DNA from 4 places in the Acetonema longum DSM 6540 genome. Region 4 is predicted to be linked to each of the others. Evidence: riboswitches for the same ligand, from Rfam matches in the RefSeq annotation. Region 4 holds a riboswitch; each other region holds the start of a gene.
The links. Region 4 has a riboswitch for cobalamin ahead of ALO_RS19570 (hypothetical protein). Riboswitches for the same ligand answer to the same signal wherever they lie in the genome.
Positions count from the first base shown of each region.

Region 1: another riboswitch for cobalamin. It lies ahead of nikB (nickel ABC transporter permease); the one in region 4 lies ahead of ALO_RS19570 (hypothetical protein).
Region 2: another riboswitch for cobalamin. It lies ahead of ALO_RS03780 (response regulator transcription factor); the one in region 4 lies ahead of ALO_RS19570 (hypothetical protein).
Region 3: another riboswitch for cobalamin. It lies ahead of ALO_RS06515 (nicotinate-nucleotide--dimethylbenzimidazole phosphoribosyltransferase); the one in region 4 lies ahead of ALO_RS19570 (hypothetical protein).

Region 1 is NZ_AFGF01000085.1:37,784-46,452, reverse strand. It holds gene ALO_RS10325 (ABC transporter ATP-binding protein) at 1-323, opposite strand, end outside; gene ALO_RS10320 (ABC transporter substrate-binding protein) at 331-1,908, opposite strand; gene nikC (nickel transporter permease) at 1,905-2,750, opposite strand; gene nikB (nickel ABC transporter permease) at 2,757-3,695, opposite strand; cobalamin riboswitch at 3,801-4,055, opposite strand; gene ALO_RS10305 (hypothetical protein) at 4,413-5,138, opposite strand; gene ALO_RS10300 (ACT domain-containing protein) at 5,319-5,798, opposite strand; SAM riboswitch class I at 5,923-6,024, opposite strand; gene ALO_RS10295 (vWA domain-containing protein) at 6,194-7,603, opposite strand; gene ALO_RS10290 (ATP-binding protein) at 7,609-8,669, opposite strand, start outside.
Region 2 is NZ_AFGF01000025.1:11,131-19,799, reverse strand. It holds gene ALO_RS03790 (ABC transporter substrate-binding protein) at 1-1,163, opposite strand, end outside; gene ALO_RS03785 (HAMP domain-containing sensor histidine kinase) at 1,273-2,493, opposite strand; gene ALO_RS03780 (response regulator transcription factor) at 2,555-3,259, opposite strand; cobalamin riboswitch at 3,450-3,632, opposite strand; gene ALO_RS03775 (hypothetical protein) at 3,717-3,905, opposite strand; gene ALO_RS03770 (metal-sensing transcriptional repressor) at 3,921-4,196, opposite strand; gene ALO_RS03765 (STAS domain-containing protein) at 4,337-4,600, opposite strand; gene ALO_RS03760 (flavodoxin) at 4,667-5,092, opposite strand; gene ALO_RS03755 ((2Fe-2S) ferredoxin domain-containing protein) at 5,191-5,442, opposite strand; gene ALO_RS03750 ([FeFe] hydrogenase, group A) at 5,447-7,135, opposite strand; gene nuoF (NADH-quinone oxidoreductase subunit NuoF) at 7,140-8,669, opposite strand, start outside.
Region 3 is NZ_AFGF01000050.1:123,041-128,888, reverse strand. It holds partial or broken gene ALO_RS06525 (DUF2087 domain-containing protein) at 1-723, opposite strand, end outside; gene ALO_RS06520 (guanylate kinase) at 957-1,526, shown strand; cobalamin riboswitch at 1,625-1,820, shown strand; gene ALO_RS06515 (nicotinate-nucleotide--dimethylbenzimidazole phosphoribosyltransferase) at 1,922-2,953, shown strand; gene ALO_RS06510 (sensor histidine kinase) at 3,102-4,322, shown strand; gene ALO_RS06505 (response regulator transcription factor) at 4,344-5,848, shown strand, end outside.
Region 4 is NZ_AFGF01000269.1:51,300-59,968, forward strand. It holds gene ALO_RS19555 (C1 family peptidase) at 1-126, shown strand, start outside; gene ALO_RS19560 (hypothetical protein) at 234-1,355, shown strand; cobalamin riboswitch at 1,446-1,614, shown strand; cobalamin riboswitch at 1,864-2,046, shown strand; gene ALO_RS19570 (hypothetical protein) at 2,441-3,838, shown strand; gene ALO_RS19575 (TonB-dependent receptor domain-containing protein) at 3,899-8,176, shown strand; gene ALO_RS19580 (hypothetical protein) at 8,242-8,669, shown strand, end outside.

The DNA.
Region 1 (8,669 bases), on a different contig from region 4:
ACAAACTGGCTTCCAATCCGGCGGATGGGGTTGAGCATAGCCCCCGAATCCTGAAAAATCATCGATATTTGCCTGCCGCGTAAAGCCCGCCATTCGTTGGGCGATAACGTGAGCAGAGAGTTTCCGTTAAACAGAATATCCCCGTTGACGACTTCGCCGTCGCCGGGTAAGAGCCCAATTGCCGTCCGGATGGCGGTAGTTTTGCCGCTGCCGCTTTCCCCGACCAAAGCGACAATCTCTCCTTCCGCTACATCCAGTGTAAAGTCTGTAAGGGATGGCTCTCCATCCCCATAGGCAACCGATATATTACGGAATTGAAGCATCATAGCATCACCTTGCAGGCTTGATGTCGGTGGTCAGCCAATAATAGTCGATAGTGGCAATATCTGCCCCTGAAACCTTGCTGGCCCGGCTGAACATCCGGCTGTTATAGTAGCCGTAGGCGATTGTAGCGGCATCGTCAATCAGAATCTGCTGCAGCTGGGTAATGAGCTCCACCCGGCGATCTTTGTCCATCTCTACCATCAACTGCTCAAAGATAGCGTCATACTTGGGATTGGAATAATAACCGAAACCGCCGGAATTGCCGGAGTACCAGTTACCTAAGAAGGCTTGGGGGTCACCTACACCCATGGTAAGCGTATTGCATGTCCACAGGTCGAACTCTCCTGCCTTTAACAGGGCCAGGGCAGTGTCATAAGCCCGGATATTGACCGTTACCTTAATGCCGATTTCGGCCAGCTGGAGGGCGACAGCCTCGGCGAAATCGTTCAGATTGCGGCTGGTAAAGGCAACATGATCCAGATTGATCATTTTTCCGTCAAGTTCCCGCCAGCCGTCACCGTCTGTGTCCACAATGCCGGCCTTGTCCAATAGGGCGATAGCCGCCTGTTTGTTGAAGGGGAACGGGTTGGTCAGCTGGTCATAATTATATGCCAGGGAGGAAGGCAATACCGAGATACCCGGTTTGTACATGCCTGCCGTCGTGATATCGCACATAGTTTGTTTATCCAATGCCATCATAATGGCCTGACGCAAGGCATCATTTTTCAGCACCCCGCGGAAATTCATATAGGCGTTGGCGGTACGCACGCCTGCCGCAGTGGAGACATAGTAGGCATTGTCACCGGAAAGCGCCTTCAAATCGCTGGCGGTGGTAATGTTCTCGACCAGATCCACATCGCCGCTCTTCAGGGCCATGGCTTTGGTGGAACTATCGTCAATAAACATAACCGTAACCTTTTCATAAGGAGCAGCTCCATTCCAGTAATGAGGGTTGCGGGACATCTCCACGCTGACGCCGGCTTTAAAATTGTCCACCTTATATGGCCCTGTCCCGATAATTTCCCGGTCGGCCACAGACGCATCAATAATGGCGAAATAGGGGTGAGACAGAATGCCGGGAATATTAGAGGTAGGCTTACTGCACACGATGGTTACCGTTCCGGCTGCGTCATCTGCCGTAATGGAATTGTAAATCAAGTAACCCTTCGGCTTGGAGTTGCCTTTGCCGCCCTGGGCGGCATCGGTATTTTTGTACAGACGTTCAATAGACTCCTTGACGGCGGTAGCGGTAACATCGTTGCCGTTGGAGAACTTAACGCCCTTGCGGATATGCAATGTCCAGACGGTGTAATCGTCCGAAGCCTTATAACTGTCGCACAGATTGGGCTCGGCTACCACCTTGGAGGAAAAGCGGAAAAGACTCTCAGTGACGGCAAACCGCATCGCGACCCAACTGGAATTCTCATTATTTGCCGGATCGAAGGAATCTGAATAATTGTAGCAGCCAAACTTCAGATGATTTTCGGCGGATACCTGCTGTGAACTGCCGCCGCAGCCCGTTAATGTGACAGCCAGGATGCAGACAACCAGCAGCAATGCTGCAATTTTGATTTGCTTGTTCATGTTGTTACTCTCCTTTTTTTCTGGAAAATATTGGTTTGCTCCTTCGGGTCAAGAATATCCCGCAAGCTGTCCCCTAAGAGGTTGAACGCCACCACGGTAATGAAAATGGCAAGCCCGGGAAAAATCATCAGCCAGGGCGCCGCTTCCAGGTAGGCCCGCCCTTCATTGAGCATATATCCCCACTCAATAGAGGTGGACTGTGCGCCCAGACCCAGGAACGAGAAGGCGGCAAGCTCCAGCATCATTCCCCCCATATCGGTGGCGGCCGCAATGGCTAAGGTGGGCAAAACCGAAGGCAGCATATATCGCCAAAGGATATACCGCGTGCGGGAACCGGACATAATGGCAGCTAAAATATAATCCTGATGTTTGGTTTTTAGTACCAGGCTGCGGGCCAATCTTGCGTACTTGGTCCAGCTAACGATAGTGATGGCGATTACGGCATTGGTGATGCTCGGCCCCATGATGCCGGCCATTGCGATGGCAAGCGCCATACCCGGGAAGGATACCATCATATCGGAAGCACGCATGATTACAGTATCGGTCTTGCCGCCTATGTACCCGGACAAAACCCCGAGTCCGCCGCCTACGGTAAAGATGCTTAGCACTAAGACCAAAGTGGAAGCCAGCGAGGTGCGAGTACCATAAATAACCCGCGAGAACAAATCCCGCCCCATACGATCGGTTCCAAACCAGTGATCGCTGCTTGGCGGTTTGTTGGCTGCCGTCAACACAGCCTGTCCCGGATCATGGGTGGCAATCTGCGGCGCAAACACCGCCACTGCCACGATGCATAACACAAAGGCTAGAAATATGTAAAATTGATATCTGCTCCGCGCCATCGCCGGTTATACTCCCTTCTTGAGGCGTGGGTCCAGAAAACCGTAAGAAACATCCACTGCCAGATTAACGATCATATAAATCAGGGCAATCCACAAGACATATCCTTGAATCAATGGGTAGTCCATTGACGTAATGGCATTAATGGCCAGGCTGCCCAGCGCCGGGTAGGAAAAAATGACTTCGACAACCGCTGTGCCGCCGAGCAGCGAACCTAAGGACAGACCCAGCAGCGTTAAGAGCGGCAGCATTGCATTGGGGATGATGTGCCGCCACAGTACAACCGCTTCCGATAGTCCTCTTGCCAAGGCTCCATAGACATAGTCCTGGCTCATTTCCTCTAAAATGGCCGCGCGAACCTGACGCGCATATTTTCCTGCCATGGCAAAGGCCAGGGTAAAGGCCGGCAGAATCATCTTTTGAAGTCCCATGCCGGTGGAAACGACCGGCAGCAATCCCAGCTTAAGCGCCACAAAATAGATGAGCAGCAGTCCTGCCCAGAAGTTCGGCAAAGAGATGCCAAAGAAGGTAACTCCCCGTATAAAGTAGTCCAAAAATCGGTTTTGATGTAAGGCCGATAGTACGCCTGCCGGTATCGCCATCACCATCATCATCACCAGGGATAAAAACGCCAGCTGCAATGTGGGAAGAACCCGCACCGCCAGCATTTGAGACACCGGCTTGCCCTGGGAATAAGAAGTGCCAAAGTCTCCGTGCAGGCAGTTCATCAGCCAATTTACATACTGCACCAGAAACGGACGGTTCAGCCCCATTTGTTCACGCATATCTTCCAATATTTCTTCTGGAGGAATATTGCCGGTGACGGCAAACATGGCCCGCACCGGATCGCCAGGCGCCAGATAAATGAGCAGAAAACTTAAGAAGCTAATACCCAGAAGCACGATGCCGATTTGAAGAAGCCGCTTCAGCAGTTGTCGCTTAAGCATACCCCATCACTCCTTTCATGTTAAATAAAAAAACAGATACGCCAATTTTGTTCCCAAAACTGGCATACCCGTTTTGCATGCACAGCACATGCATTTACCCTGCATGTGTACACAAAGAAAGATGTAAGTCTCCTGACTTGCGTTAGGGAAGCATTTGCTTCCTGCGTCCATATCCTACCTTCCCATGCTGCGATAAAACGCATTCACAGTGGCGGACTTTCGTCCATACAGCAAAATTTTGCTGCTTTGGTATGGCCTCACGCTTACAGTGCCGGTTGCGCGGGGAGTTTAACCCCATTCCATCTACGCTACAGACCATGTAAACACGGTCTTATAACGACAACTTTCTATTAATTTTTACACCTTTATTTAAAATATCATACAGGCGAGTTCAAAGTCAAGCCTTTATTGTCCAGGGCTTTGCACTGTTATTGTTGTTTATAGATCAAAGTTAATGCATCATTTACCTTTAATGTTTGAGATATCCGACAGGTCTACCGGAGGAAAATGTTAACGCCCGGTCGGGCCACAAGTGCAGGCCGAAGATCGCTGCTGTATCATCCGGCAGACCGTCCTGAATGAAATGGCAGGCGTTGCTCCTTCGCTGGCTGAAACAGCAGCTTGCCAGAAATCCAGGGATGGTTAGCCCGGCTGTAAAAAGTAAGATTATACAGTGGGGGCTGCCTCCGCTATAGAGACAGCCCCCACTGTAAGCGATTAGCTAATGTTTACCGTGCCTTCCTGCAGGATCTTCCATAAAGCTCCATTGCGGTTAATAACGCTCTTCAATTCAGCGTATGGAATCTTATATCCGCGCAGCCCTTCCGGCTGCACTGAATAAACTATTATGGAATCACTAAGCAGAACAAAGGAACCAGTTTCTTTATTCCATGTTTCGGAAAAATCTTCATAGGTCCATTGAATTGATGGGGATGTATTCGTAATTCGCAGTTTGCTGTCATTAGTTAAGCAGATTTTTTTAATTGTCCTTTCAAAATCAACTGGTTTGAAAAGATCTTCAAGTTTATATAGTTTTCCGGTCGTTAGATCGATATGTACGGTTTTATCAATATTACTTGGTTGGGAGCCTTCGGAGGATGAAGTTACGCCTTGAAAGTGAATACCTAGTAGTTTTGGGCTATAAAAGGTTACTTCAAAATCACCTTTTAAAGAAGTGTTCGGTGGTATTATGGATATCTTCAGAGTATTATTAATTGTATCCTGCAGAGCAGTATCTTTCATTCCGTCTATTTGAGGAATAGAGGCTTCACTGTTATTTTCGGAATATGTAGCTTTAAAAAGTTTAACCTGTCCCTGCTGTTCGGACTGCGCTTCTTGAGTTTCAGGTTCCTGTGCGGGTACGGCGCTGCTTGCATATACATTTACCGCACTAAGACTTGCTGCTAAAAAAGCAGCTAAAACTAATTTTCTCAGTCTGACCATAAGGTATACCTCCAGCTTTTGTTTAGTAGAAAGCTTTGGTAAACTTTCACAAAGTCATTATACATCCTGTTTATGACAAAAATACGACAAGCTAAACAGAGAATCAGGAACATCAAGGACAGTTCTCCTGATGCGTTGAAGTTAAGGGTATGACAGGCTGGAACAATTATTTTCACTGTTTCAACCATGATCTTCCGAAAAGGTACAATGCGCCTCGATAGCGCCTTTTGCCTTTGTCAGATGACATTGTTCAATCAAAATCGATATAAAGGTTTGGGAAGTGTTCAATTGGAGAAGCGGGATACTCATGGAATGCAGCATTTTTAAAATGTTTGCTGTGATTTTTGGCACATCGTCCACTTGTCCGCCGGAGATATTGATTGTCGCGCAACGACTGATGGTTGTTATGTGATATTCCAATTTAGGGAGTAAAGACAGAATAGCGCCAGTCATTGCAGATGGTATAGAAAATACTATTTGGTTCTTTTGCAAGTTAATTCGCTGTAAAGCGATCTGATGATCAGCCACCGTTTGGAAAACAGCTTGAATTTCCTGATTGCTGAACGGATGATTGGCCAGAATTGCTATCTGGGTGATTTCGGATTGACAGGATAGGACAGGGGGAGTTCCGTCCATAATGATAATGGCTTCAGTCTCCATCGAAAACTCCTTTTCATCTAATAATTGCTGCAGGGTAGCTGGAGGCCTTAATCGGCATACCGCGCTCCTCTGTTTTTTGCCATAAAAAAGACCCCCTGGAGAAAGGGGGTCAGCGCATCCCTTCCTCTCATCTTCCAGGATATAATCCTGCTGGAATTAGCACCACTGCATTGCTGCCGGTTGCCGGGCGTCATCGGGCCAGTCCCTCGACCACTCTCGATAAGAGAATTTCGAATATGCAATTTAAAATTATCTTACTATACCGGATATTCTGGAGTCAAGCAAATTTCTCCTTATGGCCGTATTACACAAAAGTTCGGCAGTTTGGCAGGAGTCCTCTTTATTTGTAAAGCTTCCAATGAAGCATATTAGCAATACGCCCGTTACTTTGTAGATTACATACCTATTTTCTCCTGATGATTCATTGAATAGCCGCCTTTTTCCACCTGAATCATATCCCATTCATTCGTTTTTATTTCAATCGGATCGAGTTTTTTAACCACGCCATAGGCTTCTTTTAATGAAAGCCGGTCACCTTTGCCGGAAATAACCCATAGAGTTTTATATCCCTTCGGTTTGACGCGAAGCTCATCTTCTCCTTTGCCGTCGGTGAAATACACTAGTAAATTGAGCTTCTTGGTGTTGGCAAATTCAAAAACCGGGGTAAACCGGGTGCTGCCCCGTATTTTGCTTCTGGATTTTATATCCTTGACGGATTTAAGTGTATATACACGTCTGATTTCGCTGTCGCATTCTATCATCAAAATTTCGTGATTGTAGTTTTTTACAATGCTGAGGACTTCTTTTACTGCCTGGTTAAATTCCTCGTCACTAATGCTGCCGCTGATGTCAAGCGCAACGGCGATTTTGGCTTTATAGCTCTTCAGTTCACCGCGCAAATCCAAGCGGTCAGGCTGCCGGCGATTTCTTCGGGTAACCGTTTTCTTGGGATTGCTGGTCACCGATCCCATTAACCTCTGAAGATACAAATTCCAGGACAAGTCAGCCTTGCTGCTTTTTAAAGAAGATATCAGGCTTTCCAAATAGGCTGGAATACTGCCTTTTTGTGAAGCATCAATCACTTTTTCGGTAAATCCCCGGAGGGTTTGTTCATCCACCGGGTCGGACCTTTGCCAAATATCATGGGTTTTTTCAGGATCATAGGCGGTTTCGGCCGGTTGATTTTTGCCGGGGTCTTCAGTTGCCTCTCCCGCTTCCTCCAGCAGGTCCAGAGCGGTTTGGACCTTTGCCGCATAGTATTCAAAGGTCTCGAACGGCAGCAGCTTTAATCCGTAATTTAAATTGACCCATTCTAAAGTAGTAGCATAGGGCGGCAGGTAATCCAAGTAGGTATTGATGGTGATATCCATGGCGATATTCATCGCTAAGGCGCTGCAACTGCCCCGCAGTTCTTTGGCCCGGATTAAATGCAGGGATACGACATGGAGGATTTCATGCTTAATGGTTGTTTCCATTTGTTTGAGAGTAAGAGTCAGAAAAATGACAGGATTAAAATAGATCACATATTTCGCAGCTTTAAAATTTACCCCGGTGGGGCTGCTGATATCAAAACGGATTTCCTTGGACATTTGAAACAGAAAATACCCGTAGAAGTTGTCCTTATCTTCCATCAGACCCAGATTTACTTTGTCGACAAGGCGGAAAAACTCGGCTGCAAAATCTGCCGGAATGTGAACCTGAGAAGGCCCCTGAGACTTGTTCTGCCTGGCTGCCCTCAAAAAATCCTGAACCAGTTCATAGGATCTTATATAAAGTTTTTGCGCTTGTGTATCAAACGTTTCCATCCCTATCACCTGATTGAACGATACGCCGCAAAATAGGCTTCGACAAAAGCTTCATTTTCCAGGGCGTATTCGTATACGCCGCTATAACTGTTTTTGATATCTTTCATGATTCCGACCATTAAATCGACCGGATATAGTTTTAAAAACTCAATGAGTCGCTCCGACGTACTATGATCATAATCCCCGGCTTTTATATTCGTCTCTAACCGGCTTAGCATATTCTTGGCCGCCAGGTAGAGCCGGGTATGACTTTCCGTTTTAATTTTTTCACTCACCGATTTAGCCAGAGAACTTCCCGCAAACACATCTTCATACGAAATAAGCGGCCGATAATCGGATTCCAGAAAGTGAACCAGTTCTTCAGCGATGAGTTTTCCCACATTGCCCCTGACGACATTGAAAAATACCGGCCGGGGTACGCTATCCTTTTTCTGCTGATAGACCTTATAAAGGTGAGAAATCCTTTCGTAGCTTCTTGGCGTTGCTTTGATATCATTTTCATTGGTTTTATGCAGGTATTCCGGAAAAGTGGAGATAAACTCGATCACCTTGGGCTCAAGGCCGGCATTCATGGCCCAGTCTACCCACTGCATCGGATCAGGTTCCATGGGCAGCCAGACAAAACGGTTTTCCTGAGCGGCGTCCATGTCGACCACCTGATAATCAAATTCCTCGCCGTATTTGCCGGAGGGGTTCATGGCGGCAATGATTTTTACGGTTTCAGGCAGTTTATAGCCGTTGATTTCCCGGTTTAATATCAAATTCATCAGTTCCTGCTGCACGGCGTGTTCACAGCGATTAATCTCATCGATCAATAAAAGAACAGTTTTGCCGGCGGCTGTTGCCTCATCAATTTCTCTCAGCTTATGATGTACGGCATATACGGTGGTCTTCTTTTCCGGCCTGTCTCCCGGCCGATTTACGCCGGTATAGGATTCTATCGTGGGCAGACCGCCGATTTCCCCTTCTTTCAGAAGATTGCCGTCAATCACAATGAAACTCCAATGGTTCTCCTGGGCGATTTGCTTGGCTAAGGCTGTTTTTCCCACGCCGGTTTCTCCGACGA
Region 2 (8,669 bases), on a different contig from region 4:
TTTATCCCCAGCTTTTTCGCATCTTCCGCAAGAGCAACGACAGTATTATAGCGGGCCTGATCATTGCTGCGGCCGGTAATCACAAATTCCGCCCTGAGCCCGTTCTTTTCGCGAACGCCGTCGCCGTCAGCGTCTTTCCAGCCCGCTGCTTCCAACAGCTTTTTCGCTTCTTCCACCCGATTGTCCTGAAACGTATCGCCATTGCTCCAGGGAAGCGCCGGCGCCGCGCCGTAAGCCACCTGGCCAAAACCGCTCAACGCGTTATCGATAATGGTTTGTCGGTCGATCCCGATATTCAGCGCTTTACGGATGGCAGGATCGCCCGTCACCGTATTGCCGGCTTTTTTCCCGGCGGCGTCAGTCATTTCCGGAATCGTAGGCAAATTAACTGTCAAGGCATCCATCGCCGCCATCCTGTAAAGCTTCATCCCGGCAACGTCCGTCTTGGCAAACTCAGATTCAATCAGCACCAAATCCAGCTGCCCCGATTTGGCAGCCGCCAGGGCAGCATCTTCATCCAGTTTTAAAATCGTTACTTTTTTAAACTTCGGCTTTATCCCGTAATAGTGCTCATTGGGCATGAGAATCAGCTGCTGCTCTTTGGCAAACTCCACGACTTTCCAGGCGCCGGATCCTACCGGATGATCGCCGTAATTGCTATGATAGGCATGCTTAGGCACAATTCCGACTTCACTCAGGTGGAAGACAAAAGTCGACCAGGGATACTTTAAATGAAAAACAACCGTATGCTCGTCCAATGCTTCAATGGAATCCAGCATAGTCAGGTCAGCCGCAGAGGCTTTACTTTTTGCCGTCGTGAAAGTAAAGACCACATCATCAGAGGTCAGAGGGTGCCCGTCCGCAAATTTGGCGTCGGTTCGTATTTTAAACGTGTAAATTAAGCCATCCGGACTAACCTCATAAGATGTGGCTAAATCGTTTTCCAATTGGTTGTTCGCTTTCACCTGCAACAAATGGCTGTGAAAGATATCCGGCGCCCAGACGCCATAACCCGCGGTCGGGTCATAGCCGCCAGCCACCAAATTCACTCCCGCGGAAATTGTAATCTCGTCTTTTATTATCTTTTCTGGATTTTTAGGCGATGCGCATCCCGCAATAAAAACAAGAATAAGCACCAAACTTAACAATAAAATCTTTTTCATGCTTATCTCCCCCTATTGATTAAATATAGCGTTACGACTGGCATAAGGCAATGGATGATGTCTATATTTCAGATTATTTAAGAACTATTGCAATCAGCAACCGGTTCAATCAGTTGACGGGCAATTCGATCGTCAGGGTATATACAGCTTCATCCTGCGCAATGACCAGGCTGCCCCCGTTTTGCGCCAGCAGGCTTTTACTGGTTTTTAACCCCAGACCGGTACTTGCTGTCTGACTGGCAGCAGCGCGGACAGTATTGCTGAAGCTGATATACAGTGAAGTATGATCAATAAAGGCGGAAATTGATACCACTTTTGCCGGATCAGCATATTTAATAAGATTTGAAAAAATATTGTCAAAAATTCGTTGCAGGCTGTCAATCGGAAAACTGATACTATAGTGTATATTTTCAGGCTTGGTAAATTCGGTAATAAAACCATGAAAATCAAGGAGCAGAACACCATCATAAATAAGATGCTCCAGCAAACTATGATCAATATTCGTGTTCAATCCGGCAGCGTCATCATCAGACGCAGTAACCAGATACTCAAACATATTGTCAGTCAGCTTTTTTAATTGCCAGGCCTTTTCCTGACAGGTATGCAAATACTGACGCCTTTGCTCGTCACTGAGATTTTTTTTCTGAATCATAATTTCCAGATAACCGATTAAAGCGGAAAGCGGGGTGCGGACATCATGAGATATTGCTGTGGCAAAATTGCGGTTAACCGTTTCCAGGCGCTCCTGCCGTTGGTTCTGCAGAAGCAGGGAGCGCCGCATGTTATCAATATCCCGCGCCAGTGAACCAAGCTCATCATTGCCCTTTACGGTGATGGGGAAATCCAGGTTTCCGCCCTGCATCAATTTTATTTCATGATCCAAACGGTGAATATACAAGGTCTTTTGACGAACGAAAGATAACATGATCAATAAAAATACGAAAAAAAATATTACCAGATTCATATATGTAGCAATATCTTCATAGCGATGTTTCAGAAAAGAAGTGATACTGACCATCACATCCGCATCATGAAAATGAAGCGGATAGAGCGCATCACCCGGGGGCGGCTCCGCCCCGAGGCCGCTCGCGTTGGAGTCATAGATAAGCCTGCCGTTCTGATACATGGAAATCATGGTAATCTTCCTTGAGGCCACCCATTTGTTTAACTTGTGAAAATCCAAAACAGATACATTCTCTTCCAGAATATAAGCCTGCAGCCGGGATACCTCCTCTTGCAACTGTTCTTTTACAAACTGCGGCTGCCTAAGCCTTTTTTCGATCCATATGCCTGCACCGGCCTGTAAGCAGAGAAAAAGCAAAACAGACACGAAGAAAGAAATCATGAGGCACAGAATCAACTTAACATTCAGCTGCATATAGACCGATTGTTTAAATAAGTTTATATCCTTTCCCCCAAACCGTAACAATATATTTCGGATTCTGCGGATCTTTTTCAATCTTCTGCCGTAAATTTTTGATATGCACCATAACAGTATTACTGGATGCCGGCATAAATGGTTCCTGCCAAATTGTTTCGTAAATAGTTTGAACAGAAAATACTTGATCCCGGTTCTTGGCCAATAAAACCAATAATTGATATTCTATGTGGCGCAGCAAAATATCAATCCCTGCGACCGATACTTCACCTGCTGTCGGATGTACCAGCAGCTCCCGTATCTTGATATATTCGTTAGCCTGATTCGCGCTTTTCCCCTGATATACGGCGTAGCGGCGCAACAGCGCCTGTACCCTTGCCGACAACTCTATGGAAGAAAACGGCTTTAATAAATAATCATCTCCACCACAATCAAACCCATATTTCTTATCGGCGATATGGGCTTTTGCGGTTAGAAACAAAATAGGTGCCATTGTCTTTTGGCGCATTTCCCGGCACACATCAAAGCCGGATTGATCCGGCAGCATAATATCGAGAATTATGAGATCGATATTGGGATTTAACAGCAGCAGCTTCATGGCGGCAGCGCTATCCTCTGCTTTAAGCACTGTATAGTTCATATCGCTTAGTAAAATAGAAACAATATCACGAATATCTGCATTATCGTCAACGATTAAAATTTTGATTTGCTTACCCATAATCAGCTCCTTAGTAAGTGCGGCAGAATTGTCCTGCGTCAATTTAAGCGGCGGCCATGAAATTAAAAAATGAGACCCTCCCTGCAGCAACAGGGGGAGGTCCCATTTTAGAATAATCTATCTACGAAATATTCCGATTAAAAAGCCGAGATTATTTCGATAAATTCCCTCCCTGTCTGTCGCAGGTCAAACGGTGATTGTCATGCAGGCAGTTCTCCTGGCTCTGGATCGTGGCTCTTGCCATACCTTCCCGGAACTTACGCTCCAGTGGCATATCATGGCTTTGCTCCCCATTACAGTGGCGGGACCGCGCCGGCCTTTAACCGGTCTTCCCTATTAAGCCCCGAAAGGCACCTGCACCAAATTATTTTTTTGTCTTTTCTTGCATTTTCGTTGCTATTTTAAATTTTAGCATAGGTGTTGCTTACTGTCGAGCGCGGTTGTCTTGTTTTTACTTTTATTTATGTTCTTCCATGAAAAAAGAATATATTTTTGAAACCAGCTTGGAAAATAGCTTCAACAGCATGGGAACGGCAGCTAATATTATTGGAATATAATTTACTGCTATCTTAAATAATGTACCAGAGTGAGCCAAGGCTACGGATGGAATAGCCATCAAAGCCGCAACTATCAGAAAAGCCTTCATTATCCCCCCTCCTATTTACTTAATATAGTGGTCAATCGCCTCTTGTAAATCTTTAAGAAACTTTTCTTGTTTGCCCTCATTGACCGCATGAATAAGACAGTGTTCAAGATGATCTTTCAATATGAGTTTCGCAGCATTGTCTAGAGCTTTTCGAGCCGCTGCAATCTGAAGTAATATTTCAGGGCAGTCACGGCCTTCAGCAGCCATCTGCTTAATTGATCGAACGTGTCCTTCAATTCTCGACAGTCTGTTTGTAACTTGTTTCTGATGAGCATGTGTATGATTTTGCATAAAAGGTATCCCTCCTCCAGCTCCATAATATCCCCCCGGGGAGGATATTGTCAAGGCAAAAGCGGGTAAAGAACACACTCTGCGCCTTAAAATGAAAAACAGATGCCTTGAGGCATCTGTTTTTAACATAATATTTTCTTTTAAAATTCGCCAACATGCCCTTTGGCATCTTCCAAAATGATCACACCGCCGTATTTGGCAAACCGCTCGCGAACAAAGCGCAACATAGCAAGGCCATTATGGTCAAAATTCCTCACATCGTTCATATTGAGAACAATCCGCCTGTAACCATAATACAGGTGCTCCAGCAGGCTGCTTTGTAAAAGTTCGATATGTTCCGTAAAAACATCACCGCTTATGTTAATATATACCTGCTGCGAATCCGCCTTTACCCAAATTGACATATCTTCCACTCTCCCGGCGTTTGTGGCGCAAGCGGCACTAGTATAACCATTCAGCCAGTGTGCCGGTTACTTACCCAGTGTTGCCCCTAAAGCTTTGCATTCCTGCAGCCCGTCTGCATCCGGCGTAAGCTGTATGGTCAGCCCCTCGCCGATTACATTGGCGCCGTACCCCTTCATACGGTCGGCCCATTCCCGCATCCACTGCCCGTCGCCCCAATCATAGGATCCGAATAAGGCTACGGTCTTACCGGAAAAATCCACATCCTGCAAGGAAGCTACAAATGGTTCCATGTACCCTTCTTCCAGCATCTCTGACCCCATGGAGGGGCAGCCAAAGGCTACGGCATCCGCTGCCGCCACATCCTGTTGGGTCGCGTCTTCCACTCTTAGCAGTTTTACTGTATTGCCCTGCTCCGCTCCTTCTTTTACGGCTTGCGCCATCATTTCCGTGTTGCCTGTACCGCTCCAATAGATAATTGTTACTTTCTTCACGGTAATCCCTCCTTGGTATAATGATAATGATATTCATTATCATTATACCGCATTATGAGAAATTGTAAAGACCTCTTTGATCAACAGCTATTTCTTTCTCATGGACTAGCGTAAGGCAAAATATTTTTGATAAAAAAGTCCCGCGCCGTTGATCCGGAAACACTATGGACCGCACCGTCATCGATTTGTACAGATACTGCTTCTGTGCAATGATTCAGGCAAAAAATCGCGTTAATCTCAACCTGGTCCGCCAGCCCGTATTCTTCGCGCAATTGCTGCAGGGAATTCAGCACATTATAGGAGCCTTTGATATGACAGGCGCTGCCTATGCAAACGCTGACCTTGATCATATTGTCACGCCTTTCTAACATAATCCACATGGAGCAGCCTGTGTATGTTGCCTTTCAGCAGCCCGTCATAAAGCGCCATGATGATCGGATTTTCTTCCGAGCGTTTGATGCTGCTCATTCGATCGGCCTCATACAGCCCCACGCTCCTTTTATTTCTCCCTTCCCGTCCGGCAACCGGCTGCCCGGCGCCGCAGATACAGCCGCCGGGACAGGCCATGACTTCAATAAAATCATATTTTTTTTCGCCGCTGCGAATCTTATGGATCAAGCTATCCGCGTTTTTGAGACCGCTTACGACTGCAATCCTGACCTCGCGGCCGTCAAGGACGATACTTGCTTCCTTGACTCCCTGCAGACCCCGGACGCCGGTAAAAGCGATGGCCCGCAGGGCGGAAACCGATTTATCGTCGGCAATGCGCCGGATTACCGCTTCGGTAACACCGCCCGTCACCCCGAATATCACTCCGGCGCCGCTGGCGGCGCCAAACGGCATATCCACAGCCTCCGGCTCAATTTCGGAAAAGACGATGCCGGCTTCCCGAATCATTTGGATCAGCTCTTGGGTGGTAATAACATAATCCACATAGGGAACCCCATCTTTTTTAAATTCATCCCGCGCCGCTTCATACTTCTTGGCTGTACAGGGCATGATCGCCACAACGACAACCTTACGGTGGGAATGACCGTAATGCTCTTTCATTACACTGGCGAACATCTGCATCGGCGAACGGCAGGTGGATATCTTGTACATAAGCTGAGGATAATGCAATTCAGCATACCTTACCCATGCCGGGCAACACGAGGTGAATAAGGGCAGCTTTTCCTCTTTCTGCAGCCGCGCCGTAAATTCGCCGGCTTCTTCCAGCACCGTAAGATCGGCGCCGGTCGAAGTGTCAAACACTTCGTCAAACCCGATTCTCTTCAGGGCGGCGACGATTCTGCCCATCACATTTTCCCCGTCGGCAAGGCCCAGTTCTTGCCCGATGCCGACTCTGACGGCGGGAGCTATCTGCACGACCACTTTGGTATCCTTATCGCTTATGTCCTGCCACAGCTTCACCGTATCATTTCTGACAACGATCGCCCCTGTGGGACAGACAGCCGCACATTGGCCGCACCCCACACAGTTGGTCGTGGCTATTGGTGCGTCAAACGCCGTGCTGACGCACATCTTTGAGCCACGAAAAGCAAAATCGATGGCGCCGATATTTTGTACTTCATCACACATTCTCACACAGTCGCCGCACAGGATACATTTGCTCTTGTCCCGGACAATGCAGAGTGACGAGGTATCAAGTTCAGCCTCCCCGAATGTATTGCCAAACCGTACCTGCTTTATGCCAAAACGCTGGGCCAGTTCCTGAAGCTTACATCTTCCATTTTTCTCGCAGGTGGTGCAATCGCGGCAATGACTGGACAGGAGCAACTCCAGGATCATCTTTCGGTATTTTCTAAGCCGGGGCGTATTCGTGCGCACCTCCATACCGGCCTGGGGCGGTGTGGAACAGGCGGCATGAATCTCTCCCCGGTTATCCTCCACAACGCACATGCGGCAGGCGCCATAAACCGACAATTCCGAGTAGTAGCAGAAGGTGGGGAGTTCGATTCCCGCCTTTCTGATCAAATCCAGGATATTTTTTTCACCGGCAATTTCCACCGGCAGATTATCAATAATCATAAACTCCGTGCTCACGGTGTCAGTCCTCCTTTATTGCTTTAAACGCGCATGAGTCTATACAGGCTCTGCATTTTATGCATTTCCCGGAATCGATCATAAACGGCTCCTTGATCTTGCCGGAAATAGCTCCAACCGGACACAGCTTGGCGCACTTAGAGCAGCCGCGGCATATTTCCCGGTCAATATAAATCCGTCTTAATTTCTGGCAGATCTTGGACGGACATCGCCGTTCCACCACGTGAGCTTCATATTCTTCGCGGAAATACTTGATGGTGCTGACAACCGGGAAGGCGGCGGATTTGCCGAGGCCGCACAGCGCCGTCGACGATACGGTATCAGCCAGTTCCAGGAGCATGTCGATATCCTCAGGATTCCCCTGTCCGGCAACGATGCCCTCCAGAATTTCCCGCATGCGTTTGGTTCCCTCACGGCAGGGCACACATTTGCCGCAAGATTCGTTCTGGGTAAAATTCATAAAGAATCTTGCCACCTCTACCATACAGGTATGTTCATCCATCACCACCAGCCCGCCGGACCCGATCATTGCCCCCGCTTTTTTCAGCGAATCAAAATCAAGCGGCAGGTCCAGATGCTCTTTGGTCAGACAGCCGCCGGAAGGGCCTCCTATCTGTACGGCCTTGAACTCGGCGCCGCCACGCATGCCACCGCCAATGTCAAAGATAACCTCCCGCAGTGGCGTGCCCATCGGAACCTCAATCAGTCCTGTATTCTCTATGTTCCCCGTCAGGGCAAACGCCTTGGTGCCGGGGCTTTTTTCCGGCCCTATCGCTTTATACCAACCCGCGCCGTTTTGAATAATCAATGGTACATTGGCGAAAGTTTCCACATTGTTCAGCACGGTAGGCTTGGCAAACAGTCCCTGTTCAACTGTCCGCGGCGGCTTTACCCTTGGCATGCCGCGTTTTCCTTCTATAGACGCGGTAAGGGCGCTGCCTTCACCGCAGACAAAGGCGCCGGCGCCTTTGTTGATTTTTATATTAAAATGATAGCCGGTTCCCAGAATGTTTTGACCGAGAAGCCCGAAATCCCCGGCTTGAGCAATCGCTCTCTCCAGGCGGCTGACCGCCAGGGGATACTCGGCGCGCACATATATGTACCCTTCCGAAGCGCCGCAGGCCAGGCCGGCAATCATCATCCCCTCAAGCATTCTGTGGGGATCGCCTTCCATGATGCTTCTGTCCATAAATGCACCCGGGTCGCCTTCGTCACCGTTGCAGACAATATACTTGACTGCGTCTTTTTGCCGCCTGACCTGCGACCATTTGCGGCCGGTCGGATAGCCGGCGCCGCCCCGGCCCCTTAAATTGGACTGATCGATCGCCCTGATGATGTCATCCGGGCTCATATCAAAAAGGGCTTTTTCAAACGCCTGATATCCCCCGATCGCTAAGTATTCCTCGATGGAAGTGGCGTCGATATGTCCGCAGAGGTCCAGCACCAGCCGCGTCTGCTTTTTGTAGAAGGGGATTTCTTCCTGCGTCGGATAGGTTTGCCCTTCCTTTTGATAGGCAAGCCTGTCTACCAGCCT
Region 3 (5,848 bases), on a different contig from region 4:
CATAAAGCCGTATTCGATTAAATTCCGGCGCAGGAGAATGTAATCGTGGTAGATGGGTTTTAAGATCTCGTTCACTTCTTTTTCACTATAGTTTTTGCCGGTCTCGAAATAGTTTATGAGATGCCGCAGAATGGCTGCCCGCTTTTTCTCTTTCAGCGGGAATCTATCGAGGGGGCCATCGGGTCCCTGCTTAAAGTATGCCGCCAGAATGTGGTCAGACTCCTGCCCGGTAATAGCAAACCGCTCGTCGACCTGTTTCGAACTGCGCGGGATTTCGATGAAGGCATCTTTTTTCGGCATCCGTTCTCCCAGCAATTCCATAATCGCCAAAAAGATTTTGGCCTGTTTTTGTTTTTCCCGCAAACTGAAGCGATGATTGCGGATGGTGGAGGTACTGCCTGCATTTACGGCTTTGGCCACCTCAGCGTCGCTATAGCCGGCGTAAAAAAGCTCCAACAGGCTTTTTTGGTGTTCCGTCAACCCGGTTAACTGTTTGTCCAGGCTGGTGAGAACATGAAAGACCGAGCCATGACACTGGGCAATATGCATTTTTATATATTTTTTGGCTTCATATAACTGGCACTCGTGGGAGTATATGACTCCATCGGGAAATTTTTGGCCGCAGATGAGACAAATGAACTCATCGCTATGGGACTGATAGGTGTAACCGGCTTTGATATCCTGCAGCGATGACTGCCAAAACAGATCGGATACATCATTCATTTCAAACACCTCTTACATTTGTTTGATAAATACATAGACATTATATGATTCTGTCTATAATAAATCAAGAGTATTATTTTTCCATTGATTGTTGTGCCGGACTTTATAATTTTACAAAAATAGCCGGACAGGTAGGAATGAAAATTTATTTAGAGAATAATGACAATAAAGGCATAAGCTTGACTTAGGTATGGCTATTTCCAGGAAATAAGTCGAAGAAGGGGGAAGATAGAATGAACAAGGTATACGCTATTATCGGGCCGCCTGCTTCCGGGAAAACCTCTCTGGTAAAGGAACTGTCAAAGCAGGGTGTTCCTGTCATGGTTAGTCATACCACCAGGCCTAAAAAACAACATGAAGTACATGGGGCTGATTACTATTTCGTCTCAAAAGAAGAGTTTGGACAGCTGCAGTTGATTGAAAAAGTGACCCGGGATAATAACTTTTATGGGTTGAGCAAGGATGAGGTATTACGAAAGGTAAACCAGCATCCGGTTTCGATTGTGGATATTGACTTAGTCGGCCTGGAACAGTTGAAGAAACTTTTGGGAGGACGGGTGGAATCTATTTTTGTTCTGGTTGACAAAAACACGGTGATTCAGCGCTTAGTGACGCAAAATGCGAAACTGGAGGATATTCAACGCCAGGTGGAGCAGGCTGCCGGCAAGGGTGAGTTTGACAACTGGCAAACCGCCGATTATGTGGTAAAGAACACCGGGGCCATGGATGCGTCGGTACGTCAGATGCAGGCTATTATGGGATTGCTGTGGGCTGAACCGGCAAGCGCCACGGAAACTGTTTAGAAAGGGTGTTACTTTTTTTACCGATCCTATCAGAATTTTGTTGTGTTTTCTTTTGCCGCAGGATAATGCCATTCCCTGCAGAACCCTAACTGTAATTGAATCAGTGCCACCAAACAGGTGCCTCTCGCCAGAGAGGAGAATAGGGAAGGCGGCAGGATGCTAAAGTGTCCTGGAACGCCGCGGTCGCGCCACTGTAATCGGGGAGGAGCCTTTGCCCATGCCGGCTGGTCGCCGGGAGGCGCAAAGGTTTCGCAGAACCGTAGCCAGGAGACCTGCCTGTTTTGGCTGTCATTTGTCCCCGCGTCAGGGCGATGCCAGAAGGATGGGAAATCAAAGAAAAACCTAGCCTTTTTGGCTGGGTTTTTTTGCGAGCAATACCAAAAAGGGGGATGGATATGGACTACGAACAAGCGGTTGACCAATTGATTAACGGTGCGGCCAAGCCGCCGGGCAGCCTGGGCCTGCTGGAGAAATACCTCCGAAAGGTACTGCTGGCATGGGGCGGTCTGGAGCGGGAAGTAAGACCCCATCATTTGATTTTTGCCGCCGACAATGGGGTGGTAACCGAGGGAGTGGTCAACTATCCGGCGGAAATTACCTATCTGCAGGCGCAAAATATGGTTGACGGAAGGGCCACTATCAGCTGTTTCTGCAGCGGCAGCGGCATTCCCTATACGGTGGTGGACGTCGGCACCAAGCATCAGGAGGCGGCCGGCATCAATCGCAAAGTGGCCTTAGGTACAAAGAATTTTATGCAACAGGAAGCGATGAGCCCGGGGGAATTCCGGCAAGCCTGGGAAACAGGCCGGGAAATGGTTCGCAGCTCGGTGGAGCAGGGCTATAACCTGCTGTCATTCGGGGAAATGGGCATCGGTAATACCACTACTTCCGCGGCGGTCCTTCATGCCTTAAGCGGTATCCTGCCTGAATTTGTCGTGGGTTATGGCGCAAGTCCGGGAAATGAAGAGACCCTGAAACGTAAACGCCTGGTCGTGGCCAAAGGGGTGGAGCGGCACCGGGAGACCATGAAAACAGTAGAAGATATTTTGCGTTGCGTCGGCGGCTTTGACATTGTCGCCATTTGCGCTGCCATGGTCGAATGCGCCCGGGTTAAAACCCCGTTTGTGATCGACGGCTTTATCACGGCCGTAGCCTATGTCTGCGCTGCCAGGATGCAGCGGGAAACAGAGAAATTCGCCATTCCTTCCCATTTGTCCAAAGAGCCGGGTATGGCCTATGCGCTGCTGTTGGGTAATATCCGGGCCGAGGACGTGCCAATTCGCGCCGATATGGCGCTGGGCGAAGGAACCGGCGCCGTCCTGATGGTGTCCATCCTGAAAAATATGGTCTATGCTATTTTCCATACCGCCCGGCTGGATGATTTTGAATTATCGGCTGCGGTCCCGCCAGCGACAGCAGCCGTTTAACCAGCATAGAAAATAATTGCGGCGGAATGGTGATTTTTTGCCATTAGCAGGAAATAACTGTAGGTTTAGCAAATACTTCCCTATGAATAAACAGAAAATTTTTTCATTTTATTTCTGATGCTGCATTATTGTGCAAGGGGGAAGTAGGGTGCACAATCTCCAAGGATTTGCCTTGAGCGATATCGTCAACATGCAGGTGCTGCAGGAAATTCAAGATAGGTTTGCGGACGCCACAGGCCTGGCGGCAGTAATTGTGGATGTGAACGGGTCACCGGTAACCACGCCCAGTAATTTTACCAGGTTATGCAACTATATCCGGTCCTATCCCGAAGGATTGGCCCGCTGCATGGATTGCGACGACCGGGGCGGGCGGAAAGCAGCGAAACAGCAGCGTCCCTATGTCTATCATTGCCACAGCGGCGCCCTGACCGACCTGGCGGCGCCGATCATTGTTCAGAACGAATATGTGGGAGCCGTTCTCGCCGGCCAGGTGATCCTGCCCCAGGAGGGGTACGAGCCCAGGGCCGAAATGCTCCGGCGCCTGGTACCGCTGGGATTGGAACCGGCCATTTTGTCAGAATATTTGGATTTGGCTGAGGTTTTGCCGGAAAACCGGCTTAAAGCTTCAGCCGACCTGATTCACCTCCTGGCTAACTATGTGGTGGAAATGGGCATAGCCAATATCAGGCAGCAACAGTTAGTGACTGAAATCAAGGCTAAAGCCGACCTGGAGAATTTACTGCGGGCCGCGGAATTAAAAGCGTTGCAGTCCCAGGTGAACCCGCATTTTTTGTTTAACACTTTAAATACCATCGCCAGGCTGGCGCTGCTTGAAGAAGCGCCGCGGACCCAGGAAGTAGTTTACGCCCTGGCCGACATGCTGCGCAACAACCTGCGGGATATGGATCAATTGCGCACCGTGGAGGAAGAAGTGAAATCGGTGCGGGATTATTTCACCATTCAAAGCGTGCGGTTCGGCGACCGGATCAAAACCGATATTGATATTACCCCGTCTCTGATGGAAACGCTGATTCCGGCCCTGACGCTGCAGCCGTTGGTAGAAAATTCTATTTTGCACGGCCTGGAGCCTAAGCGGGATGGCGGCATGGTGCAAATTACCGGAAGGCTGGACGGAGACCGGGTGGTCCTGGCGGTAGTCGACACCGGCGTAGGTGTGCCGCCGGAACGCATCTATTCTATCTTCCGGGCCGAAAAACGGCCGGTTACCAAAGGACAGACCACCGGTCTGGGCATTATCAATGTCCATAAACGCATTCAGCACTTTTTTGGCAGCAAGTACGGCCTTAACATGGAAAGTAAAGTCGGTGAGGGGACACGAATCTATATTCAGCTTCCCTACCCTTCCTAAAAATCAGAGGAGAGAAACAGAATGTACAGCTTGATGATCGCTGAAGATGAGCAGCTGGAACGGCAGGCGCTGCGCTTTATTGTGGGAAAACACTGTCCTGATATTCAGATTGTCGGTGAAACCGGCGATGGGGCCGATGCCGTGCAGATCGCATCGGAGCAGGCGCCGGATATCATTCTGATGGATGTCCGCATGCCGGAAATCAATGGCCTGGAAGCCGCCAAAAACATCCGGGCCATCCTGCCGGATACGATGATTATCATGCTGACCGCCTTTGACGAATTCAGCTATGCCAAACAGGCCTTGGCTTTCGGCGCGATGGATTATCTCTTGAAACCGCTCAAACCTGCTGATCTGGTACGCACTTTGCAGGCCACAGCGGCCAAAGTGCAAGAGATCCGGCAGAAACGGCAGGAGGAAGCCCGTCTGCGCCATAGTTTGCAAGAAGCGCTGCCGGTGATTCAGATGTCTTTTGTCTATGATCTGGTTTTCCGGGAAATTCAGGATTTGCCCCATCTTAAAGAGCGGGCGGCGTTTTTGGGGCTCAAGGCCGATGCCGGTGTGGTCATGGCTGTGGATATTGACAACTTCTACCAGGTTAGCCACCGGGAATCCGAATTACGAAAGCAGCTGATCAAACAGAATGTGTTCCGGCAGATTGTGGCCGTCACCGGCGGCAGCGCCCTGGTGACACCCTTTGGCAGCGACAGTGTCATCGTACTGTTGAGCAGCATGATGCCGGCTTCGCCGGACCTGGGCAAAGAAGCGGTGCTGCCGGTTGCGGCGCAGATCCGTGACGCCGTATCCAGGAACCAGGGCATCAGCATCACCATTGGCATTGGCCGCTGGTATCAGGATCTGCGGCACATGCACAAATCCTATCTGGAAGCTGTTCATGCCCAGCGGCAGCGTTTTTTTCTCGGTGACAACCAGATCATTCATGTGGACGATGTACCGCATCCGGAGACAGGACCGTTTTATTATCCCTTTCATTATGAACGGGTGATGATGGACAAAGTCCGCTGCGGCGACCGCAAGCAGGCCAAGGAAGCCCTGCGGCAGCTGCTGAAGGAACTGTTGGCCAGCCAGGCCGGCATGGAAGCCGTCAAGGCCTGCATGCTGGAGCTGCTGATCGTTTTGTCCCGGTCGGCGGTAGAAGGAGGCGCCAATCTGGAACAACTCACTCTCCTGAATGTGGACCGCATCAACCAGCTGACCCGCTGTTCCAGCGGAGAGCAAATGCATTACTGGATGTTGGACTCTCTCGACCGGTTCCTGGACAATATGCTGGAGAACCGCAACAGCATGAATGTGCGCCTGGTCAACAGGGCCTCTGAATATATCCGGCAAAACTGCCAGCGCAATGTTTCCCTGGAGGAAGTAGCCAAGCTTGTTCATTTGAGCCCTTTTTATTTCAGCCGGCTGTTTAAGCAGGAAAAAGGCTGCAATTTTGTGGACTTCCTGACGCGGATGCGGGTGGATAAGGCCAAACGGATGCTGCAAAATGCCGAACACACCATTGTGCG
Region 4 (8,669 bases):
GGCAGCGCCTGGGGCGAAGATGGATACGGCTGGCTGCCCTATGCCTATGTGCTGAATAAGCTGGCCACGGATTTCTGGTCGCTGTTGAATATGGAGTGGCTGGAAACCGGCCAGTTCGGCCTGTAGGGATTGGCCGGGCAGAAGCGGGAAGTAAGCTGACCAGGGAGGAAAGGCTGTAAATATGGCCGGCGAGGGAAAACAGCTTTGCTATCAGGCGGCAGGAGGGGAATTCTATGAGCTTGGTTGACTGGTTCGCCAATTTGTTTGTACAAGAAGCCAAACATTATGTTTTTACGCCGGTGGTCTCCGATGCGGAAAAGCTTGTATTCCGGGAAGGGCAGCACTATTTTCGCCTGCGCCTGGCCGAAATGTTCCTGAAAGATGACCGGAAGCTCTTTCGCAAGGCTGTGCCAGTGGTTTCCTCGGTCGTCAGCCTGCAGTTCGGCGCCAGCGCCGCTCAACAGCTGCCCAACGTGGCCGGCCCGTTGGCCTTGAATCTGAATGAAAACTCTCTGGGAAAAGGGGTGCAGCTTAATTACTCCCTGACCAACCTGGTGCCCTATCGCGGCGGCAATGTGTCGATCAGCGCCGCTTTGCTGGCCTATGTCAGCAAAGATTATTTTTCCGCCTTCCTCAACCTGGCCAACAGCATTGCCGGACAACTGACCATCGGCCAGCTGTCTGCCGCTCTCAAAGTGGTGGGCAGTGTGGCCGGCGCGCTGCAGGACCTCCTGGACAGCGGCGACAAGGAGGTCCGCCTGGTGTACCATAATGAATACGCCGGTACGGACGATTTGGGGGGAGTCTCGCTGCAAAGCGGCTACTTTGCCGTCATTGGCGCCCAGGCCGGCAAATTTAACCCGGAAAAGCTGCTGGTAAAGAATTCGCAGCTTTATATCGGCGATGACCGGCAATCGGCCAAGCCCCTCGCCGGCTATGATTATATGCTGTTCGGCGTGGAAGCGGCCCTGTACCGGGACGATTTCCGCTATTTCAGTGAATACAACAGTCTGCTTTATGCCGCCATCGAAAAGGGCATGCTCGACAAAGCCGAGGGTGATGCCGTGATTCGGGCCGGCATGTTGGCTGTATTTAAATCAGATGATCTGACCTATGTGGACAAAACGCGGGTAGCGGCCGCGCTCAAAGCCGAGTATGAGGAGCGGCTCTCCCAACTGCTCAAAGCGAAAAACCTGCTTATCCCGGATGATCAATGGCTGAACAGCCGGGCCCTGGCGATCAATCCGGAAGCGACTGAACGGAAGATTGCTCCCGTGCTGGCCAACAAGCAATTGGATGATGTCGCCATTGCCGATACTATTTTAGAGATGGTCGTGAAAGGCGAAATAAGCTGATCAACGAAATATATCGAAATCATCCCTGAAGGCAGCTCGGACCAGGATGACGCCAACTCAGGAAGAAATCGAACGAACGCGCTGGTCGCTAGTATTTACTAATTCAGGCATCCGGCGTCAGGCCGGATTAAAAGGGCAGTCCGGTGTGATTCCGGCACTGCCTTGCAGCTTTGAAGGAGAGCCATATTTCTGCAAGCCTGCCAGGGAGGAATATGGCAATGACCCTAAGTCAGAGTACTGCCTGATTTTTAGTATCCGTACAGCCTGCGATGAACAGGTCTGGGATTAAGAACACTCGCAGGCGTAAGACAGCTATGAGCTGGGATATGACTGGAGACTGGTTAAGGTGAGTTTTTCTACCCGACAGCCTAAGGGGGATTCTTGACCCGGCACTGACAGCAGGCAGCTTTAGTAAAAGATAAAGCGTCGATTGTTCCGCCGGACGGAATCGTCGACGCTTTTATTCTATCTGCGTCGTATATCGCATATCATGAGAAAGTGATGATAAATGAATATCGTTGGGATAGGCGCCCTACGGGGCTTAATAGGGAAGACCGGTGAAAAACCGGCGCGGTCCCGCCACTGTAACGGGGAGTGATTTCGCAGTATGCCACTGGAGCCTTTGGCTTTGGGAAGGCGCGGGATTGCTATGAACCGGAGCCAGGAGAACTGCCTTATCCAGCAATCGCCGTTTTACCCACGAGGTATGGGGAGGAGATTACGCAAAGACCAAGGCCGGATTCTGCTGGGCTAGCGTAACCCTACTCCCTAAAAGGGAGTTTTTTTATTACAGAACGCAATTGACGCACCACTATCATCGGCGCAGGCGTTGTAGTCTCGACGACGGTATTGACATTACCGTCCATGTGATAGCGAAAATAAAACAATAAGCAGCAACGGGGACAGCACAATTGAGCCTGTTCGTCTTGGCCGGACGTGATAAGGATGTCCGGGCAGGCTGCAATAGGAATTCGTACCAGGGAGGTGGGGGATTTTCCAATGGACAATAAGGAAAAGTCCTCAGCAGCCGACAGGCTGTTGAAGGTCGCAAGGTAAGAAAATAAAAATAGAAAGAGGTGTTTAGTGTGTCAACGGTAATCGCAACGTTTTACAATTTTGGCATAAGTCCTGCAGCCGGCCGTGTCAGATTAATTTCCTCATCCGGCTCTACGCCGGCCGTTGTCAGTGGCTCGGGTGCGAACCTTGCCACTACTGACCCTATCGCTTTTTATTTCAATGGCGGCAGCAGCATCGGTACTAGGGTATTGATAGTAGAAAGGCGCTATGATTCAAGCTTTGTGCAGATTTTCTGCTATCTGTCCGTATATGATCCCAGCAATTGGACGCAGACAGTAGCGCCTAATTTAACAACGCCCTATCAATACAGCGATAATACAGACCTACTTAATATTTACAGCATCAACTCCCCAGATGGTGCTAACGCGGGTACGCTCTTTGGTGCTGACTATTCTGCCGGCAGAGTGTTCAAACTTGTGCATGGTGTGAGCGGCGCTGCGGAAACCCTGACGCTAGCTTCCGATTATTATCAACTTACCGCAACAGGATCAGGCGCTTCAGCTTATAGCGTAGATACGGTGTTCAATACCGAATCATCGGTCGATTATATTTACGCCGTAGCTCAGCAATATGCGGTTTCGCCTCCTGGCAGTTCTGATCCCAGTGATTACACTTATTTCAATAGCATTATCGTTAAACTCAGCGCTTCTAATTTAGCTAGTGTAGTCGATGGACCGGATGCAACCCTAGCGCCGAATGTTTTCGAGCTTCAGCTTTACGGTGGCAATCTTTATGCAGCCGCTCTGGGCGGGCCGCAATGGAATAGCACCCCCATTGTATGGAATCAGGCATCCCGCATTCAAAGAGTGACTCCCGCAAACCTTGCGGTAACCAATCTTGTCCGTCCAGCCAATTCTTCGGAAACTACTGCTAATGACGACAAATTCGATATCCGTTCGCTGGCGATTCTTTCCGATGGCACTGCCTATATTTTGACTGGTTCCTATAATGGATCTTTTGCTTTTTCCGGTCGTTTGTGGGTAGCTGAAATAGGTGATTTGACCGGAGATGCACTATTGTCGAATGTTGCGCAGCTACTCACGAATAATGCTAATATTTCAAACGTTTTTGGCTATTTGTGGGCGTTGTTGCCTGCTGATGACATTAGCAAAGTTTGGGGCATGCTGGGGGACAATCTTGGCATCTATGATGTAGATGGTATTGCTTCCGGTACAAGTGCAGTTTCGGCGGGTACGGCATCTGAATGGGGTGCTGCCGGCAGTCCGACATTCAACGCGATTGCGTTGGCGATGCCAGCCATTACGCGCCGCCTAAAAGCAGGGACTGCGCCTGCTTCCATCAAATCGGTGCGGGGTTTTGTACATCCGCTGCTGGTTTCCCGCGCTGGCGTGAAACCGGAAGATTTTGAAGCATTTGTTAAAGCGTATACTGCTAAAAAATATTAAGCTCTAATGCAAGGGGCGGAAACTCCGCCCCTTCTTTACCGTTTAGGAGGAAGGATTTTTTTGAGCAGAAAGCATTGTAAAAAACGCATGGCCAACGCCCTTAAGGTATGTTCGTTCGCATTTATACTTCATCCTTTTTATACAGTGTCATGTTATGCTGCTTTAGAATTAGTTGGAGAAACGGCTAATTACACAAACTGGGGCAGCGGTGGCCCGTGGAAAGTTAAAGCTATCAGCGAAAATGAGCAGATTTATACCACCTATGCTATCGCTAATCAGGGCAAAGCTATAGGACAAGCCCAATATAATGCGAATATTACGATTGACAATGGCGGCCTTTGGCGGCCTTTGGATCGTAACGGAACGGTTAATGTGAATGCCTTAACCATGCTGTCGGGTTCGACGATTGATTTTGCTTATAAATACAGTGCCGCAAATAGTTATACTGAAGCAAACGGTTATGACCCATGGTCTGTAGCCACTGCAAGCAGCACTGCTCGCATCCTAAAAATAAACAATGGAAATTTTGAAGGCAACATTAATTTCCGTATCAATCTAGGAACCAGAACTTATGACCCGTCAACTGGCGGTTATGTTGGTGCTGGTGAAACTATCGTATTGAATAATCCGACAGTTATTAATCAGGAATCATATCCGACAGTACATATTAATATTGAATATATTATGAACAAGGATTTTGGGGCAGGTAATGACAGTACTTTCTCTTGGGCAAATCAGACGGCGGCATTGCTGGAAGGTCAAGTTACTGGTGTATTTGAAATTTCTAATTCTGATACTGCGAATATGGATAAATTTGTTGTAGCAGGAGAAGCAATCAATCAAGTAGACGGAGCATTGAACAAATATATCATTACAACTGAATTGTTAGATGATGGAAGCGGAAATGAATATAACAGAAGCTATTCCGTCTACTGGAGTGCCAAGCGCCAAGGATATTTATCCCAGGGGGCTTACTCCGCCGCCAACGCGGCCCTCTCGACGCGCAACCTGTGGCGGATTGAGGACGGCCTGTTCTGGAAGCGCGGCGACGACCGGCGGTTCGTCAACCGCAGCATAGCCAAGGACGATTTCGATCGGCGGGAAGGCGTGTGGGTCAATACCTGGCGGGGGAAATATACCTATGACGGTATTCAGGATTCCACTTTCGGCCAGACCTACAGCGGCATTCAGGTCGGCTACGACAAGCTGCGGGACCGGGAACTGCTCGGCGGCAAGCTCTATACCGGGCTGTTCTTCAGCAAGATGACCTCCGGCGCCGATTTCAGCGCTCAGAATGCCGGCGGCGCGGATTACAACAGCGGCAGAGGCGATTTGGACAGCGACGGGCTCGGCGCATACATGCTCTGGGTAGGCGACAAAGGACACTATTTGGATACCACTGTGCGCTGGAGCACCATCGATAATGCCAATACCTATACCGATTCCTTCGGTGACAGCTACAAGAAGGATTTTATCGCCCAAACCTACGGCATCGGCGCCCGTTACGGCCTGCGGATCGATAAAGGGAGCGGCTGGTTTATGGAACCGCAAGTCGGCCTTTCCTACGGTGTGATGCGCTCCTTCGACTTCCGTCTGGACAACGGTCTTCGCTATCAACAAGATAAAATGGATATGCTGCTTGGCCGCGCCGGACTGTCCATCGGTAAAAGCTATGGGCAGGGCGAGCACAAAGGTGAAGCGTATCTCAAGCTGTCGGCTAACCATGACTTCATGGACGGCGGCAACGCCATGTTCTATGCCATGCAGAACAGCGCGAATCCAGACACTGCCCAGAATGTGTTGGCCTCGCAAAAGGTGGATACCCTGGCCGGCAAGGACACCTGGTATGATGTGACACTGGGTAGCAGTTTCAAGTTGAGCGGCAGCAGTGACGGCTGGCTGGAGGTCAACAGATCCTTCGGCGGCAAGGTCGATACCGACTGGCAGATCAACGGTGGCATCGCCTGGGGCTGGGGCGGCCCGTCCAAAGCCAAAAAATCGGAAGCAGTGAATGCTGCCGATCGAAGCTTGTTTACGGACACTGTAAACACCGCGGGTATCACGGCTGCAGATGCTGCTGCCGGCAAAGAGACAACCAGCAATTTGCCTGAGGGTAATGCTCCACCGCAGCAGCCGAATGCAGCCAACCGTGCTAGTAGTAATGCTGACACCGCAAACGCTGATGAAAACCCCGCGGTAGGCGGCACGAACAGTCCAGAGGCAGCCGGTGCGCTGCAGCAGGGAGATTTTGACGGGTTTACCTGGGCCCCGCTGGTCGTTGAAGCGGATCGCCCGGACTGGGAGAAAAAGCTGTCTCCGGGTACGGTATCCGTAATTGAACTACCCCAATACGAGGGTGAGCACAAGACGCTGGGCGATCTGCTGCAGACGGTGCCGGGCATCCATATCGACAAGCTCTCCGGCGGCGCCGGCCACTACACAACGGTGCGGGTGCGCGGCTCTTCGGCCAGCCAGGTCAATATCTACGTGGATGGCGTTTTAGTGAATACCGGCAGCGAACAGGCCGTTAACCTCGAAAACCTCAACATCGACAATGTCGAGCGGATCGAAGTCTACCGCGGCTACATCCCGGCCCGCTTCGCCGGCGCGGCCATGGGCGGCGCGATCAACATTGTCACGAAAAAGCCGGACAAAACTGGCGGCAAGGTCAGCTATGGCCTGCGCTCATTTGGCGGGCAGAAATTCAACCTGGAAACAACGGCTCCGATGGGTGACGGCAGTCTGCTTTTCGCGATGAATCGGGAAGAGGCCACAGGTGACTTTAAGTATTATAAACTCTATACTACTTATGCTAATGACAGTCCAACCTATCCACGAAACCGTTGGCGTCAGAATAATGGTTATGAAAACAACGATATCCTCGCCAAATGGCAGGATGACAACTGGTTTGTCAAGCTCAACTATATCAATAATTCGACCCATACGCCGCAAACCGTCGACTCCTATCTGGCGGATTTGCCGAAACAATACTGGCCGGATTCCTTTAATGATGAGCAACAGGCCATACGCAACGGCACGGTGGATACGGAAAAGACCGAGCTGTCCTTCGGCCACCGGCAAGAGACCGGCAATGTGGAATGGGGCTGGAAGCTGGGCACGGTACATCAGGACAAGCAAACGTTATGGACCAAATATGAGACCGGCAACCGGGGTTTCGTCCTTGGCACCAATACCTTTCGCAATGATTCCTATAGCGCTTCCGTTGACGGCACCTGGAAGATGGGTGAAAGTCACCTACTGGAATTTCTGACCACCGCCAGCAAGGAAACTATGAAGGTAAATTTTTCAGCCGACCAGTATTCTGATCCAGAATGGAAAGGCTATGAGCATTTGTTCCTGCCGGAATACGATATGAGCAATTACTATTTCCAAGTTCAGGATACTATGAAACTGGACGACAGAGGCAGCTTGGCTTTTACGCCGCTGGTGCGGGCGCAAAAATCGAATATCGGTATTGATGTCATGGAAGGGGAAGGCTGGCTGTACAGCTATAACCTTGGCCTTAAGAAAAAATGGAATGATCAGTGGACGACTTGGGCCACCTATGGCACCTATCACAGACTGCCAAGCTGGTATGAGGTGTTTGGCGACGGTGTCAACCTTCAGAGCAGATGGTATAGGGGCAATAGAGGCAAAGGCGAAGCTTCATGGAGTCCGGAAGTTTTTGCGGAGCACGGTAAGAATTGGGATGTATCCGTCAATCGAAACGGCCAGCTGTTCGGCGTGGACAACGACACTACCTTGACTTATTTTAATCGCAAGTCAGAAAATCTGATGACCACCGCCTTTAATCCCTTGACCGGCGCGACCTGGTACACGAACTATGGCGCCGGCGAGATTCAGGGTTTTGAGCTCAGCAATGAGATGCATTGGCAACAATTTGATTTTACTTTAAGCACGACCTGGCAGGACTCCTTGATTACCAAAGGGTTTAAGGCTTATGATAATACGAGCAATGCTGCATGGCAGGGACAGCCTTTCCCCTGGACACCGGAGTGGGCGGCCAACGCCAGGCTGGATTATCGGTTCCCCGGCGATAAACTCAGCGTCTTTGGCGAATACAACTGGACGGACAAACTAAGCTGGCTTAATAATGCCGGTACGGCTGCGTACTATGAGCCAATGGGAATATTTAATATCGGTATGAAATATAGCTTTGATAAGCAGTTCAAACTAAGTACCGGTGTTAATGATATCGCCAATCAGGGACCTAAGCAGCTCATGCGTTATTTACAGAGTGATCATTTTGACAAGGGCAATGTTGCCTATCCACAACAGGGAAGAACCTATTACATGACCGCGGAATACTCATTCTGATGGTTGCTTCGTGCGGCAGTGCTTTATTTGCTGCCACACGGACAAATCAATAAGGAGTGGCTAGGATGGATGCTAAGCGTAATTTGCTGATTCTTAAACTGGATCTTCTCGACAATATGCGGGAATTTGATACGATCCGGCAAGCGGTTGCACAGGTGGCCGCAGGCCTGGTGACAGTGAGTGCTGCCGGCTGCGAACAGCCGGAGGACGTTATTGCAGCCGTTACTGACGGCAAGCCGGACTGGGTCCACATCATTGGCCGCAGCAATGACAAGCAATTGATTTTTTCCGGCGGCAAAAAGGCGGAAAGCAAATGTGACCGCATTCAGTTGGTAAAAAATTTGCGGGGGGCAACACCGGCTCTTCAATTAATTACGCTGAACAGTAAGCTGGACAATCGGGATTTGAGGAATATGGGCCGGCTCTATGTCATGATCGGTATGGAAAATGGCTATAATCCCATAGCTTCCCGCATGTTTATGCCGCGTTTTTA